DNA from 4 places in the Nonomuraea sp. NPDC049419 genome. Region 4 is predicted to be linked to each of the others. Evidence: riboswitches for the same ligand, from Rfam matches in the RefSeq annotation. Region 4 holds a riboswitch; each other region holds the start of a gene.
The links. A riboswitch is a leader RNA that binds a small molecule or an ion and turns the genes downstream of it on or off. The one in region 4 is predicted to bind thiamine pyrophosphate.
Positions count from the first base shown of each region.

Region 1 (3,807 bases), on a different contig from region 4:
ACGTTGCTCCACACGTCGTTGGTGCCCAGGTGCATGAGCACGACGTCGGGCCGGGTGGCCGAGAGCCAGCCGGGCAGCATGTTCTGGTTCGCGATGTTGGTGGCGAGATAGCCGCCGTGGCCCTCGTTGTCGCCGTCGTGCGCCACCCCGCAGCCCTGCGGCGGCAGCGTGCCGACGAAGTCGATGTTCGTGTGGCCGGCGCTCTGCAGCCGGTTCCACAGCAGGGCCCGCCAGCAGCCGGGGGAGCCGGTGATCGAGTCGCCGAGCGGCATGATGCGTACGGCCGCCGCCTCGGCCGGCGTGGTCGCGAACAGCACGGCCGCGATCACGGTCACCATTCCCGCCAGCACGGCGCCGATTGCGCGCATCGTCCGATCTCCCGTCGTCAGCCTGCGCAGATCGTAAGGAGCGGCAGGCGGAACGGGGAAGGAGGCGATGAGGACAGCGGGCGCCAGCTGCGGGGACGCATGTAACTTTCAGGCGGCGGCGCGCACCACCGCCAGCGGGCAGGGCGCATGGTGCAGCATGGCCTGGCTGATGGATCCGATGAGCATGCCGGCGAGCTGCCCGTGCCCGCGCGAGCCCACCACCAGCAGCTCGGCCCCGGCCGCCGCCTCCTTCAGCACGTCCACGGGATGCCCGTGCACGATCTCGGCGACCGCCTCGACGCGGGGATGCCGGGCGCGGTACGGCGACAGCGCCTCGTGCAGCGCCCGCAGATGGCCCTGCTCGCTCTCGGGGTCGGCCGGGCCGAAGCCGCCCGGCTGGGGCCAGGCCCACGCCTGGACCACCCGCAGCCGCGCCCCGCGCAGCTCGGCCTCGGCGAAGGCGAACTCCAGGGCCCGCTCGGCGCATTCGGACAGGTCGGTGCCCGCCACCACCTCGCCGGGCGTGGCGGGGCGGTCGCGGACGAGGACGACGTTCGTCTCGGCGTGCGCGACGACCCCGTACGCGACCGAGCCGACCAGCAGCCCGCGCACGCCGCCGATGCCGCTGCTGCCGACGACCAGCAGCTCGGCCTCGGCGGCGGCCTTGACCAGGGCCGCGCGGGGATCGCCGGGGAGCAGGACGGTCTCCACGCGCACCTGGGGCCGCTCGCGCAGCGCGCGGTCCTTCGCTGAGGTGAGCACGGTGCGCGCTTCCTCGCGCATCCAGCGCGCCACCTCGGCGTAACGGACGGGCTGGTCCTCCCCGCACACCCACTTGGGCACGACGTGCGCGACGGTCAGCGGCACCTGGCGCAGCACGGCCTCGGTGGCGGCCCAGCCGGCCGCCTCCAGGCCGGCGCGGGAGCCGTCCACACCTGCGATGATCAATTCGGCTCCTCAGGACGCGGTATAGCACTCCACCTCGGCGCGGCGGAACGACAGTCCCTTGGCCTCGGAGTCGCGGACGCACGCGCGCTCCGCCTTGCTGAGCTTGAGCGTGCCGCACACGGTCACGCCGGAGTAGGTACGGCAGTCGAGCGACGGATCGGTACGGCCGACGCGATAGAGCTCTCTGACGTTCGCGCGGCACTTGGCCTTACCGGTATCGGAGTAGCGGCACTGGGCCAGCAGGGTGTCGAACTGCTCCTGGCTGACCTCGTGCTGTTGCATGCCGTCCCCGGCGGCGGCGGTGGCGCCGGATGCGGCCATCACGACGAGTAGTCCTGCGACAGCGGCGATTCTCATCATGTTTCCCCTGATGGGGTCCGTACCGCTGAGAAGACCCGCCAAACCTTTTCGCCCTGGTTTGGGATCGCGCCTCGCGTGGGTACGATCACCGCCGTCCAACGCGGGAGCCCGGTGGAGACCGGGCTGAGAGGACGGCTGCCAGCCGCCGACCGCCAGAACCTGCTCCGGGTAATGCCGGCGAAGGGAGTTTGCGCGATGACCGACGCGCGCTTTTCCAAGATCTACAGCGGCGAGCTGCGGGTGCCGATGCGGCGGGTGAACCTGTCGAACGGCACGGCGGTGACGCTGTACGACACCTCGGGCCCGTACACCGACCCCTCCTACGAGCCCGACCTGCGGCGGGGCCTGCCGCGCCGCCGGGCCGAGTGGATCGAGGAGCGGCGGGCCGCCGGGCACCCGGTCACCCAGGTCGGCTGCGCGCGGCGCGGGCTGGTGACCAAGGAGATGGAGTTCGTCGCGGTCCGCGAGGGCGTCACGCCGGAGTTCGTACGGGACGAGGTCGCGGCCGGCCGGGCCATCATCCCGGCGAACGTCAACCACCCCGAGACCGAGCCCATGATCATCGGCCGCGACTTCCTCGTGAAGATCAACGCCAACATCGGCAACTCCGCGGTCACCTCCTCCATCGAGGAGGAGGTGGAGAAGATGACCTGGGCCACTCGCTGGGGCGCCGACACGATCATGGACCTGTCCACCGGCGACGACATCCACGAGACCCGCGAGTGGATCCTGCGCAACTCCCCGGTCCCGGTCGGCACCGTGCCGATCTACCAGGCGCTGGAGAAGGTCAAGGGCCGGCCTGAGGAGCTGTCGTGGGAGGTCTTCCGCGACACCCTGATCGAGCAGTGCGAGCAGGGCGTGGACTACGTGACCGTGCACGCGGGCGTGCGGCTCGCGCACGTGCCGCTCACCGTGCGCCGCAAGACCGGCATCGTCTCGCGCGGGGGCTCGATCATGGCCGCCTGGTGCCTCGCGCACCACCGCGAGAGCTTCCTGTACGAGAATTTCGCCGAGATGTGCGAGATCCTGGCCCGCTACGACGTGTCGTTCTCGCTCGGCGACGGCCTGCGGCCCGGCTCCATCGCCGACGCCAACGACGAGGCCCAGTTCGCCGAGCTGCGCACGCTGGGCGAGCTGACCGTGATCGCGCGCGAGCACGACGTGCAGGTCATGATCGAGGGCCCTGGACACGTGCCCATGCACAAGATCAAGGAGAACGTCGACCTGCAGCGCGAGCTGTGCGACGACGCCCCCTTCTACACCCTCGGCCCGCTCGTCACCGACGTCGCGCCCGGCTACGACCACATCACCTCGGGCATCGGGGCCGCCATGATCGGCTGGTTCGGCACCGCCATGCTCTGCTACGTCACGCCGAAGGAGCACCTCGGCCTGCCGGACAAGGACGACGTGAAAACCGGCGTGATCACGTACAAGATCGCCGCACACGCCGCCGACCTGGCCAAGGGGCACCCGAAGGCGCAGGAGTGGGACGACGCGCTGTCCGACGCGCGCTTCGAGTTCCGCTGGGAGGACCAGTTCGACCTCTCGCTCGACCCCGACACGGCCCGCGCCTTCCACGACGAGACGCTGCCCGCCGCGCCCGCCAAGACCGCGCACTTCTGCTCGATGTGCGGCCCCAAGTTCTGCTCGATGCGTATCAGCCACGACATCAGGCAGGCTGGTTTCGAGGAGAAGGCCGCCGAGTTCCGGCGTCTCGGCGGCACGATCTACGTGGAGTGACGCCACCAAGGGCCAGGCCGCGTCTAGCCCGGCAGCGTCTCGCCGCCGATCGGGGCCAGCACCTCGCCCGTGTAGTACGAGGACAGCCGGTCGGAGGCGAAGAACACGTACGAGGGGGCGATCTCGTCCGGATGGGCGGGTCGCCCCATCGGCACCTGCTGGCCGAACTTCTCCACCTTCTCCTCCGGCATCGTGGCCGGGATGAGCGGCGTCCACACCGGGCCAGGCGCCACCGCGTTGACCCGGATGCCCCGCTCGACCAGGTTCTGGGCCATGGAGTAGGTGAAGGCGTTGATCGCACCCTTCGTGGCGGCGTAGTCGATGAGCGACTTGTTGCCGCGCAGGCCGTTGATCGACGAGGTGTTGATGATGGCCGCGCCCTCGCGCAGGT
Region 1 is NZ_JBFAQB010000001.1:816,543-820,349, forward strand. Features, by position in the region: gene AB0K12_RS03790 (cellulose binding domain-containing protein) at 1-368, opposite strand, end outside; gene AB0K12_RS03795 (universal stress protein) at 477-1,316, opposite strand; gene AB0K12_RS03800 (hypothetical protein) at 1,326-1,676, opposite strand; TPP riboswitch at 1,767-1,879, shown strand; gene thiC (phosphomethylpyrimidine synthase ThiC) at 1,872-3,416, shown strand; gene AB0K12_RS03810 (SDR family oxidoreductase) at 3,440-3,807, opposite strand, start outside.
Region 1: it holds a riboswitch for thiamine pyrophosphate, as region 4 does, so the genes downstream of both, thiC (phosphomethylpyrimidine synthase ThiC) here and AB0K12_RS22075 (FAD-dependent oxidoreductase) in region 4, are expected to answer to the same signal.

Region 2 (3,807 bases), on a different contig from region 4:
GATCTCATCGTCACTACCGGCCCATTCGTCCCCCACTACTCCATAGTGCACGTGGCGCGGTGGGTGCGTCGGGCGATCCGTCCGATACGCTGCGGTCACGGTGATTCCCGGCAGGTGGGAGGGTGAGGGGTATGTCGAGCAACGATCTCGATGCCCTGCTGCGGGTGACCTCCAGCACCTATCGGGGTGAGACACCACCCGACATCGCGTTCGGCACCTACGACGGCGCCGTGGGCAGGATGGTGCTGGCGGTGACCGGCAAAGGCATCGCGGCGTGCAGCTTCGAGGCGGAAAACGACGTGTTCGAGCTGATCACGCGGCACGTGGGGCGGTTCATCGGGCCCGACGCGCGGCGGCTCGACCCGGTGCGCAGAGAGCTCGACGCCTACTTCTCGGGGCGGCTGCGGACGTTCGCCACGCCGGTCGACCTGACGCTGGCGACGCCGTTCGCCCGTACGGTGCTGCAGAAGACCATGGCGGTCCCCTACGGCACCACCACGACGCTGGAGGAGATCGGCCAGAGCATCGGCAGGCCGCGCGCGCTGCGCGCGATCGGCAACGCGCTGGCCTCCAACCCCGTCTGCGTGATCGTGCCCTGCCACCGGGTGCTGCGCGAGGACGGCGGGCTCGGCGACTACGCCGGCGGCGCCGCCGCCAAGCAGCACCTGCTCAACGTCGAGCAGCGCGCGACCGCTGGATGAGCCCGATGAGCAGCGTGACCAGCGCCGCCACCAAGGCGCCGCCGAGCGCGCCGTTCATCCACGGCTGACGCACGAAGCCGAGCGCCTCGCGCACGCCCGTCCAGAGCGCGTCCCACTGCGGGAAGGTCGGCGTCGAGGTGGTCAGCCAGTACGCGGCGAAGCCCAGCGCCCAGGGCACCAGCATCGACCAGCGCGACGGGGCGTCCTCGGCGGTGTTCCAGCCCTCGCCGCGGCGCAGCACGAAGTAGTCGACCGCGAGCACCGCGAACATCGGCACGAACACGGCGCCGATCACGCCGAGGAACACGCCGTAGGAGTTGACGTCCGCGAACAGGGCGATCACGACCGTCACCACGCCGATGGCGGTCGAGAGGATCCGCCGGTCCACCCGCGGCATGAGGTTCTGCAGCGACATCGTGGTCGAGTAGACGTTGGCGAAGGACTGGTCGGTCTCGCGCAGCACCAGGATGCCGAAGAACAGCGCGCCCAGCGGCACCGCGACGAACGGGCCGAACACCGAGGTCTGGTCGGCCAGCACGCCGTCCGCGCCCGCCAGGGCCACCGCGTAGACGCCGAGCCCCAGGCAGGCCACCTGGGCCAGCGTGTAGCCGCCGACCACGCCGGTGAACGCGGCGCGGCCCGACCGCGAGTGGCGGGCGAAGTCGGCCGCCATCGGCACCCACGACACCGACAGCGCGATCACGTAGTCGACGGCGGCGGGGAAGGCCGTCCAGCTCCCGCCCTCGGGTGAGGGGGCGTCGCGCAGGAAGAACACCGTGAACCAGACCATCGCCACGATGACGCCGACGGTGACGTAGCGGCGCAGCAGCCGGATCGAGCCGAGCGGCCAGACGGTCAGCGCCGTCGTCAGCACGCCCGCGACGAGCACCCACACCTGGTACGGCACCGACGGGAAGATGGCGCCGGCCCCCTTGGCGATCACCCACAGCTCGAAGGCGCCCCAGCCGATCATCTGGATGATGTTCAGCACGGTCGGGACGTAGGAGATCCTGGCTCCGAACAGCCCGCGCAGCAGCACCATGGCCGGCTTGCCGGTGCGCGTGCCCGGGATGGCCGACAGGCCCACCATGGCGGTGCCGATCAGGCTGCCCACCACGGTGGCGACCAGCGCCGCCGCGAGGGTGAGCGGCGCATTGCCCAGCGGGTCGAGCAGCAGCAGCGCTCCGGAGAAGCCGAGGAGGCTGACCCCGAGGTTGGCCCAGAGCGCGCCCTGATCGAGCACGCCCAGGGTCTTGGGCGCCTCGCCTTCGAGGGTCAGCGGAACTTCTTCGACGCCGTGCGACATCGCACACTCCCTACGCCGGCATTACCCGGACAGGTTCAGGCGGTCGGCAGCGGATGCATAGCTGCCCTCTCAGCCCGGCGACCCCGAGCTCCCGCGACGATCTGTAGTTTGCGCCCTTATTTTGCCTTAGAGAGGGTCAAATCGCCATAGTGGGCGACTTACGCCACAAAAGGCTCCTGGCCCGTCTCGCTGACCATCGGCTTCCGCGCGGCCTCCCACGACTGCATGCCGCCGCCGACGTTGACCGCCTCGCGTCCGAGCTGGTTGAGCCACGCGGCGACCTGCAGCGACCGCCCGCCCACCCGGCACACGACGTAGACCGTGCGGTCGCCGGGGACCTCCTCCACCCGGCCCTGGATCTGCGTCATGGGGATGTGGACGGCCTGCGGCGCGTGGCCCGCCAGCCATTCGTCCTGCTCGCGGACGTCGAGCAGGTAAGCGTCTGCGGGCACGGCACTGGCCTCGATCTCAGGAACGGTCATGACTCCATCATGGCGTGCCCGGGGCCGTGCACCGGACACGCCCAAGAGAGCACGCCCTACTTGAGCAGGCGGGACAGGCGCCGGTCGGCCAGCGGCTTGCCGCCGGTCTGGCAGGTCGGGCAGTACTGCAGCGAGGAGTCGGCGAACGAGACCTCCCTGATCGTGTCGCCGCACACGTCGCACGGCTGCCCCGCACGGTTGTGCACCCGCAGCCCCGACTTCTTCTCCGCCTTGAGGTCCTTCGCCGCGAGCCCGTGCGCCCGCTCGACGGCGTCGCGCAGCGTGGTCACGATGGCCTCGTGCAGGTCGGCGACCTGCGCGTCGGTCAGCGTCGCGGCGATCTTGAAGGGCGACATCTTGGCCGCGTGCAGCACCTCGTCGGAGTAGGCGTTGCCGATGCCGGCGATCACCTTCTGGTCGCGCAGCAGGCCCTTGATCTGGGTGCGCTTGCCGCCGACGATGCGCTTGAGCGCCTCGACGGTGAACGACTCGGCGAGCGGGTCGGGGCCGAGGGCGGCGATGCCGGGCACCTCGTCCGGATTTTTCGTGACATAGACGGCGAGGCGCTTCTGCGTCCCCGCCTCCGTCAGCTCGAACCCGGGCGCCAGACCCTCGTCGTCGGGCGCCAGCCGCACGCGTACGGCCAGCGGCCCCTTCCCCGGCCGCACCGGCTTGGCCCCCGACAGGTCGTCGCGCCAGCGCAGCCACCCGGCGCGGGCCAGGTGGATGACCAGGTGCAGCCCGTCGCAGTCGAGGTCGAGGAACTTGCCGTGCCTGCTCACGCCGGTGACGGTCAGCCCGCCGAGGGAGGTGACGGGCGGGTCGAACGTCTTGAGCGCCTGGATGGCCACCACGTCGATCCCCGCGATCGCGCGGCCCACGGCCCGCTCGCGCAGGAAGCCGGTGAGCGACTCGACTTCGGGAAGTTCGGGCATGCCCCCAGAGTACGGCCCGCACGGAACTGTCCCCAGAACGGCCGCCGTCGTGGTCACCACCGTGACGTGAGGCCCGTCAGCCGGCGTCCACGACCTCCTTGGGCACCGGCTTGTCCTCCTTCAGCGCGTTGAACAGCGCGAGCGCCTTCGTCCTGTCCCACTTGACCGCGTCACCGCTGGCCACGCGCTCCGTGCCGCCGAACGGCACCACCGTCGTCACCGGGCTGTCGCCCATGGCGAGCCCCAGCGACAGCATGTTGAACGCCCCGGTGCCCGAGTCGACCTCGACCGCGTCGGTCGCGCTCGCGGCCAGCGGGATCGCGGTGAACGGGTTGAGCAGCACCCCGGGGCTCGCGGCCTTCTTCACGACCGCGCTGAGGAAC
Region 2 is NZ_JBFAQB010000009.1:85,744-89,550, reverse strand. Features, by position in the region: gene AB0K12_RS25910 (PAS domain S-box protein) at 1-36, opposite strand, end outside; gene AB0K12_RS25905 (methylated-DNA--[protein]-cysteine S-methyltransferase) at 132-701, shown strand; gene AB0K12_RS25900 (cytosine permease) at 670-2,007, opposite strand; TPP riboswitch at 1,997-2,112, opposite strand; gene AB0K12_RS25895 (rhodanese-like domain-containing protein) at 2,166-2,489, opposite strand; gene AB0K12_RS25890 (DNA-formamidopyrimidine glycosylase family protein) at 2,546-3,424, opposite strand; gene AB0K12_RS25885 (LCP family protein) at 3,501-3,807, opposite strand, start outside.
Region 2: it holds a riboswitch for thiamine pyrophosphate, as region 4 does, so the genes downstream of both, AB0K12_RS25900 (cytosine permease) here and AB0K12_RS22075 (FAD-dependent oxidoreductase) in region 4, are expected to answer to the same signal.

Region 3 (3,807 bases), on a different contig from region 4:
CTTCATGCTCCAGGACACGATCGGCAACCTGTGGAAGCCGATCTCCCGGGTGAGCTGGTGGCCCGGGCTCGTCGCGACCAGCGCCGTCGTGGTGGCGGCCTGGGGCTACTTCCTCTACCAGGGCGTCAACGACCCGCTCGGCGGCATCAACCAGCTCTTCCCGCTGTTCGGCATCGCGAACCAGCTGCTCGCCGCCGTCGCGCTCACCGTGGCCACCACGCTGCTCATCAAGAGCGGGCGGCTCAAGTGGGCGTGGGTGACGGGCGTCCCGCTGGCCTGGGACGTCGCCGTCACCCTCACCGCGAGCTGGCAGAAGGTGTTCTCCTCCGACCCGACACTCGGCTTCTTCGCCCAGCGCGACCGCTACCAGGCCGCGCTTGACCAGGGCGAGCTGCTCGCGCCCGCCAGGACGGAGGACGCGATGCGGCAGATCGTCATCAACTCGACCGTGGACGGCGTGCTGGCCGCGCTCTTCGCGGTGCTGATCATCGTGGTCATCCTCGACGCGGCGCGCATCTGGCTCAAGGCGATCCGGCTGCGCGAGCCGCTGCCCGACACGGAGGCGCCGTTCCAGGAGTCCACGATCGTGGCGCCGTCGGGGCTCATCGCCACCCGCGAGGAGAAGGAGCTGATGACGAAGTCGCCCTGAGCGGCGTCAGGGGGCCAGCCAGCTCGCCGTCGGCCAGCCCTCGCGCCGCCACGCGCTGTCCCAGAACATCCACTCGTACGCCGCCGCCCGCCCGTACGCCTGCGCCATCGCCTCGCGGGTGTCAGGGAGGGAGGCGACGGCGAGCCGGTCGGTGATGGCCTTGGCCCGCTCGACGGACGCGGCGAACTCGGGATCGGAGTAGGTGGAGATCCACTTCGCGTACGGATGCGCCGGGTCGTCGCCGGCCTTGGCGAGCAGTGCGGTGCCGACGTCCTGGTAGATCCAGAAGCACGGCAGCACCGCCGCCGCGATCACCGGGTAGGGCGCCGACAGGGCCGTGGCCTGCAGGAACGACGAGTACGCCAGGCACGTCGGCGAGGTCACGATGCCCTTGACGGCCGCGCCCAGCTCCTCGATGTAGCCGGAGTGCAGCTCGCGCTCGGCGACCAGCGCGGTGTGCGCGCTCATGGCCCAGAACGCCGCCTCGTCGGAGTCGTCGGCGCGGACGGAGGCCGCCGCCAGCGCCTTCGAGAACGCCTCCAGGTAGCGGGCGTCCTGCACCATGTAGAAGGCGAACGTCTCACGGTCGAGCGAGCCGTCGCCGAGTGCCGTCACGAAGGGGTGCTCGTGGATGGCGCGCATCAGCTCGGACGTGCGCTGCCAGATGTCATCGCAGAACATCGCGTCTCTTTCGCGAGAGGGGGGCCGGTTACCAGGCGTTGTGGAAGTGGTGGACGGGGCCGTGGCCGTGGCCGACCCCCAGCGAGTCGGCGGCGCGCAGCGCCTGCGTCAGGTAGTCCTTCGCGGCGCGCACCGCACCGGGCCAGTTGTCGTGGCGGGGCCGCAGCGCCGCGATCGCCGAGGACAGCGTGCAGCCCGTGCCATGGGTGTTGTGCGTCGGCACCCGCGGCGCGGCCAGCTCGATCGTGCCCTCGGGCGTGGCCAGCACGTCGACGCAGGTGTCGCCGTCGAGGTGGCCGCCCTTGAGCAGCACCTGCCGGGCGCCGAGCGCGCGCAGCCTGGCCGCCTGCGCGTGCATCTCGGGCAGCCCGCTCGCCTGCGGCTCGCCGAGCAGGTCGGCCGCCTCGGGCAGGTTGGGGGTGATGAGGTCGGCGCGCGGCAGCAGCGTGCGGCGCAGCTCGCTCACCGCGTCGGCGGGCAGCAGCCGGTCGCCGCTCTTGGCGACCATGACGGGGTCGAGCACGACGTAAGGCGGCCGGTACGTGTCGAGCGCCGCCGCCACCGCCTTGATCAGGTCGGCGTCGCCCAGCATGCCGATCTTCACGGCGTCGGCGGGCACGTCGGTGAGCAGGGTGTCGAGCTGCTGGGCCACGAACGCGGCGGGCACCTCGTGGATGCCGGTCACGCCCGTCGTGGTCTGCGCCACCAGCGCGGTGACGACCGTCATGCCGTACGCGCCGAGCGCGGAGAAGGTCTTGAGGTCGCCCTGGATGCCGGCCCCGCCACTCGGATCGGTGCCCGCGATGGTCAGGACTTTGGGAACGGCGTTCGCTGACATGACGTCCCTTCGCTAGTGCGAACTAGATCAGGTTCGACGGGTGTGATCTCAGCCCGGCTTTCCGGGCACCCCGCGTCAACGGCTCACTCTAACAGGCCGGGTTGTTGACCACACGTTCGAGTGTGGGCATCGTAGGGCGGGTGGCCGCTGACGAGACGCGCGACGGGGTCTCCCTGACCAATCTCGACCAGCCCCTCTTCGACGGCGCCGACGCCACGAAGCGGGACCTGGTCGACTACCTCGACGCGGTCGCGGGCCGGATGGTGCCCGTGCTGCGCGACCGGCCGCTCTCGGTCATCCGGGTCCGCCCCGGGCAGGAGCCGTTCATGCAGAAGAACCTGCCCAGATACGCTCCCGACTGGGTGCGGTCGGTGACCGTGTGGGCTGACTCCTCGCGGCGGCAGGTCACGTACGCGCTGTGCGACGACCGCAGGACGCTGCTCTGGTTCGCCAACCAGCGGGCCGTCGAATACCACCCGGCGCTCTACGCCGGTGAGCACCCCACGCACATGGTGCTCGACCTCGACCCGCCCGAGCACGACTCCTTCGCGCCGGCCGTCCGGGGCGCGCACCTCGTCAGGCAGGCGCTGGCCGACTGCGGGCTGGCCGGGGCCGTCAAGACCAGCGGGGCCAAGGGGGTGCACGTCTTCGTGCCCGTCGTGCCCGGCACCGCGATGGACGACCTGGCCGCCGCCACCCGGGCGCTGGCCGCCCGCGCCGAGCGGCTGGACCCGGCGCTGGCCACCACCGCGTTCATCAGGGAGGACCGCGAGGGCAAGGTGTTCCTCGACTCCACGCGGGCGGGTGGCGCGACGGTGGCGGCCGCCTACAGCCCGCGGATCCGGCCCGGCGTGCCCGTCTCGTTCCCCGTGGCGTGGGACGAGCTCGACGGCGTCCGGCCTGGCGAGTTCACCATCCGCACCGCTGTCGAGCGGCTGGGTGAGTCCGATCCGTGGGCCGAGCACATGCCGGAGCCGCAGGCGCTGCCCGCCGACCTCGTCGAGGAGGGGCACACGATCCCGGTGGCGCGCGTGCAGGCGATGCACGAGGGCAAGCGCCGCGCCCGCGCCCGCCGCGCCGAATAGCCGCCTGCGGCGCCGGGCTGCCTGCCCACGGCTGGCGGCGGATAAGTCCGGGGGAGGACTTCCACACCTTCCAGCCCTCGCCGCCCGGTGACGTCACCGCGCAGGTGCAGGGCGTGGACCTGACCCTGCCGCCGACCCCCGCGCCCACCTCGACCAGCGGTTGCGAGGAGGCGGACTTCGCCGGGTTCGTGGCCGGAAACATCGCGCTCATCCAGCGCGGCACCTGCCCGTTCGCCCAGAAGGTACGCAACGCGGGCTTCGCGGGCGCGTCCGCGGTCATCGTCTTCAACGAGGGCCAGCCGGGACGTACCGACTCGACCCCGCTCGACCTCGGTGAGTGGCGGGCCGGCATCCCCATGCTCTACACCGACTTCGCGGTCGGCGCCGAGCTGGCCGCGAACCCCGGCACCACGGCCAGGGTCAAGGTGGACGCCACGCTCGTGCTCGGCAAGAACGACAACGTGATCGCCGAGTCCCGCTTCGGCGACCCGCGCAACGTCGTCATGGTCGGCGCGCACCTCGACAGCGTGCCGGAGGGCCCCGGCATCAACGAC
Region 3 is NZ_JBFAQB010000001.1:20,438-24,244, forward strand. Features, by position in the region: gene AB0K12_RS00125 (carbon starvation CstA family protein) at 1-649, shown strand, start outside; gene AB0K12_RS00130 (TenA family protein) at 656-1,330, opposite strand; gene thiD (bifunctional hydroxymethylpyrimidine kinase/phosphomethylpyrimidine kinase) at 1,359-2,168, opposite strand; TPP riboswitch at 2,156-2,251, opposite strand; gene AB0K12_RS00140 (ATP-dependent DNA ligase) at 2,309-3,253, shown strand; gene AB0K12_RS00145 (M20/M25/M40 family metallo-hydrolase) at 3,367-3,807, shown strand, end outside.
Region 3: it holds a riboswitch for thiamine pyrophosphate, as region 4 does, so the genes downstream of both, thiD (bifunctional hydroxymethylpyrimidine kinase/phosphomethylpyrimidine kinase) here and AB0K12_RS22075 (FAD-dependent oxidoreductase) in region 4, are expected to answer to the same signal.

Region 4 (3,807 bases):
CTCGGTGCCGGACGCCGCCAGCGCCTGGTCCAGCACCTCCAGCGACGGGGCGCCGCCGGTGCCCATGATGAGCCGGGAGGAGAACTTCTCGCCGGCGATGATCAGCTCATCCACCTTGCACCGCCGTCAGCACCTCCACGCGGTCACGGTCGCTGAGCGCCGTCGTCTCCCAGGCGCCGCGGGTGACCACCTCGTCGTTCACGGCCACGGCCACTCCGGTGGTGGCCGTCGTCAGCGTACGTACGGCCTGCGCCACGGTGGTGCCGTCGGCCAGCTCGTGCGCAGACCCGTTGATGGTAATAATCATGAAATTTCCCGAAATCTCCCCGGCGAACACAGGGCCGCCAGCTCGCTCTCCTCACCCAGCAGGATGGCCGCCGTCAGCGGGGCCATCAGCACCCCGCCCCGGTGGTGTCCCGTCGCGTACGTCAGCCCCGGCGTACGGCCGGGACCGATCACCGGCAGGTTGTCGGGCGTGCCGGGACGCAGCCCCGCCACCACGTCGGCGACCTCCAGCTCGGTGACGCCGGGCACCAGCTCCCTGGCGTCGCGCAGCAGCTCGTACAGGCCGCCCGCGGTCACCCTCGTGTCGTAGCCCAGCTCCTCCTGGGTGGCGCCGACCACCAGCTCGCCGTCGCCCCGGGGGACGAGGTAGACCGGCGAGCCGTGGACGGTGCCGCGTACGCAGCGGGTGAGCAGCGGCTGCGGCGAGCGCAGGCGCATGATCTGGCCCTTGACCGGCCGCACCGGCACCTCCGCCAGCTCACCGCTCCACGCCCCCGCCGCCAGCACCACCCGCTCGGCCGCCAGCACCTCGCCTCCGGCTCGTCCGTCCGTGGCGGCGAGGGGCGCGGAAGCGCGGCCTTCATCGGGCACGGCGGGCGGCTCGGCGAGGCGGACACCGGTGACGGCGCCGTCCGTGCGGACCAGCTCGCTCACGCGGGCCCGCACGATGCGGACGCCGCGCCGCTCAAGGGCGGCCAGCAACGCCGCCGTCACCCGGCGCGGGTTCACCCACGCGTCGCCCGGCGCCAGCAGCCCGCCGCGCACCGACGGGGCCAGCATCGGCTCAAGCCGCCGGCACTCGCGCCCGGTCAGCCGCTCGACCGGCAGATCCAGCTTCTCCATGAACGCGGCCAGCTCGTCCAGCGCCGCCATGTCATCGGCCCCGAACGCCACATCCAGCGTCCCCTCGGCCCGCAGGTCCAGCCCGCTCACCCCTCCGGGCCCAGCGGGTGGAAGAGCGGCGTCATCGGCCAGGGCGGTGGCGAAGGCGGGCCAGCGGCGCAGGGCCGCGACGCCCAGCCGCAGCAGCGGCGCCTCGGTGTAGGTGACCTCGCTGACCGGCGCCAGCATCCCGGCGGCCGCGTGGGAGGCCCCGGAGGCGGGTGCCGGGTCGACCACGGTGACCGGCCGCCCCTCGCGCGCCAGCCGCCAGGCCACGGACAGCCCGACGACCCCGCCGCCCACGATCACATCCATGATCCGCTCCCTTCGCCGGCATGATCCGGATCAGGTGTCTTGCGGTCGAAGGCCCGCTGCAGCCTTCCTCTCAGCCCGGTCACGGCCGGACTCCCGCGCGTCTTTCCGTCCACAGCCTACGGCCTCGGTGCCGGGTCCACGCACCGCCCCCGTTATGGTCATGACCGTGGACCATGTCGTGGTGGTGGGAGCGGGACTGTCGGGAGTGCGCACGGTGGAGGCCCTGCGCGGGCGCGGCTATGCCGGTCGCCTGACGCTGCTGGGCCAGGAGCGCCATCGCCCCTACGACCGCCCGCCGCTGTCGAAGGCGGTGCTCAAGGGCGACGCCGACACCAGCTTCATCGACACCGACCTCGAGCGGCTCCAGGTCGACTTCCGTCCAGGGGTCGCGGCCAAGTCGCTGCGCGCGGGCGTCGTGGAGACCACCGAGGGCGAGCTCGACTACGACGGCCTGGTCATCGCGACCGGCGCCGACCCGATCAGGCTGCCGGGCGACGGCCCTCAGCACGTCCTGCGCACCCTCGACGACGCCCACGAGCTGCGCGTCATGCTCGTCCCGGGCGCGCGCGTCACGGTCATCGGCGCGGGCTGGATCGGCGCCGAGGTGGCCACCGCCGCCCGCCGCGCGGGCTGCGCGGTGACGGTCATCGAGGCCGCGCGGGCCCCGCTCGCCGGCGCGATGGGCACCGGGCTCGGCGCCCGCACGATCCCCTGGTACGACGGCATCGACCTGCGCCTCGGCACCATGGTCGAGTCGGTCGACGAGGGCGGCGTCCGCCTGGTGGGCGGCGAGTTCGTCGAGTCCCACGTCGTCGTCACCGGCATCGGCGTGCGCCCGGCCGTCGAGTGGCTGGCCGACGCCGACATCGACCTGCACAACGGCGTCGTCACCGACGAGCACCTGCGCACCTCGCTGCCCGGCGTGGTCGCCGTGGGCGACTGCGCCGCCTGGTGGTCGCGCCGCTGGGGCGCCCGCCTCAGGGTCGAGCACTGGGACACCGCGATCAACGCCCCCGAGGTCGCCGCCGCGACGCTGATGGGGGAGGAGGCGGTCTACGACCCGGTGCCGTACTTCTGGTCGGAGCAGTTCGGCCACATGCTCCAATACGCCGGCCACCACGCGTCGGGCGAGCGGATCGTGCACCGGGGCGAGCCCGAGGGCAAGTGGTCGGCCGTCTGGCTCACGGCGGACGATACGCTTGCCGCGGTGCTGGCCGTGGACCGGCCGCGCGATCTCGTGCAGGGCCGGCGCATCATCGAGGCGGGTCACCGGCTGGACACGGAACGCCTGGTAGATCCACAAGTGCCCCTACGAGATTGTGTTGTTTGAGCAAGGACGGCATGTGGTAGTTGTGGTTTCGTGACGCTTTCTGTTGCACAGATCGACCGGGAGACCGACCAGCTCGTCGACGAGTGGCTCACCCTCCCCGAAGTGGCCTCACGCCTCGATCTCCCGATCGGGCGGGCCAAGCAACTCCTGAAGGACCACAAGCTGCTCGGCGTGCGCCGCGGCAGCGGCGGGCCACAGGTGCCCGCGGTGTTCCTCGACGGAAAGGACGTGATGAAGGGCCTGCCAGGCACGCTCACCGTGCTCCAGGACGCCGGCTACGACGACGTCGAGGCGCTGCGCTGGCTCTTCACCCCCGACGAGTCACTGCCAGGCTCGCCCATCGAGGCGATCAGGGCGGGCCGTCACACAGAGGTCAAGCGGCGTGCCCAAGCCCTCGCTTTCTGAGGCCCGCCTCTATCTCTGCACAGACGGCCGCCGCGACCGCGGCGATCTGGCGGAGTTCCTCGACGCGGTGCTGGCCGGCGGTGTGGACATCATCCAGCTGCGGGAGAAGGGCCTGGAGGCACGCGAAGAACTCGCGCTCCTCGACGTCTTCCGCGACGCCTGTGACCGGCACGGAAAACTGCTCGCTGTCAACGACCGGGCTGACATCGCTCACGCCGCCCGGCCCGACGTGCTCCACCTGGGGCAGGACGACCTTCCCGTGACTGTCGCGCGAGAGATACTCGGCGACGACGTCGTCATCGGACGGTCCACCCACTCCGCAGCCGAGGCGTCCGCCGCGGCCGTGGAGGAGGGCGTCGACTACTTCTGCTGCGGCCCGATCTGGCCGACGCCGACCAAGCCGGGCCGCCCGGCGCCGGGGCCGCCGCTGCTGCGGCACGCGGCGGCGCTCGGCACCTCGCGGCCGTGGTTCGGCATCGGCGGCATCGACCTGGGCAACCTCGACGAGGTGATGGCGTACGGCGTGAGCCGCGTGGTGGTCGTCCGCGCGATCACCGACGCCGACGACCCGGGCGCGGCCGCCGCAGAGT
Region 4 is NZ_JBFAQB010000007.1:31,267-35,073, forward strand. Features, by position in the region: gene AB0K12_RS22065 (thiazole synthase) at 1-66, opposite strand, end outside; gene thiS (sulfur carrier protein ThiS) at 107-307, opposite strand; gene AB0K12_RS22075 (FAD-dependent oxidoreductase) at 304-1,482, opposite strand; TPP riboswitch at 1,473-1,589, opposite strand; gene AB0K12_RS22080 (FAD-dependent oxidoreductase) at 1,643-2,812, shown strand; gene AB0K12_RS22085 (Rv2175c family DNA-binding protein) at 2,843-3,217, shown strand; gene thiE (thiamine phosphate synthase) at 3,195-3,807, shown strand, end outside.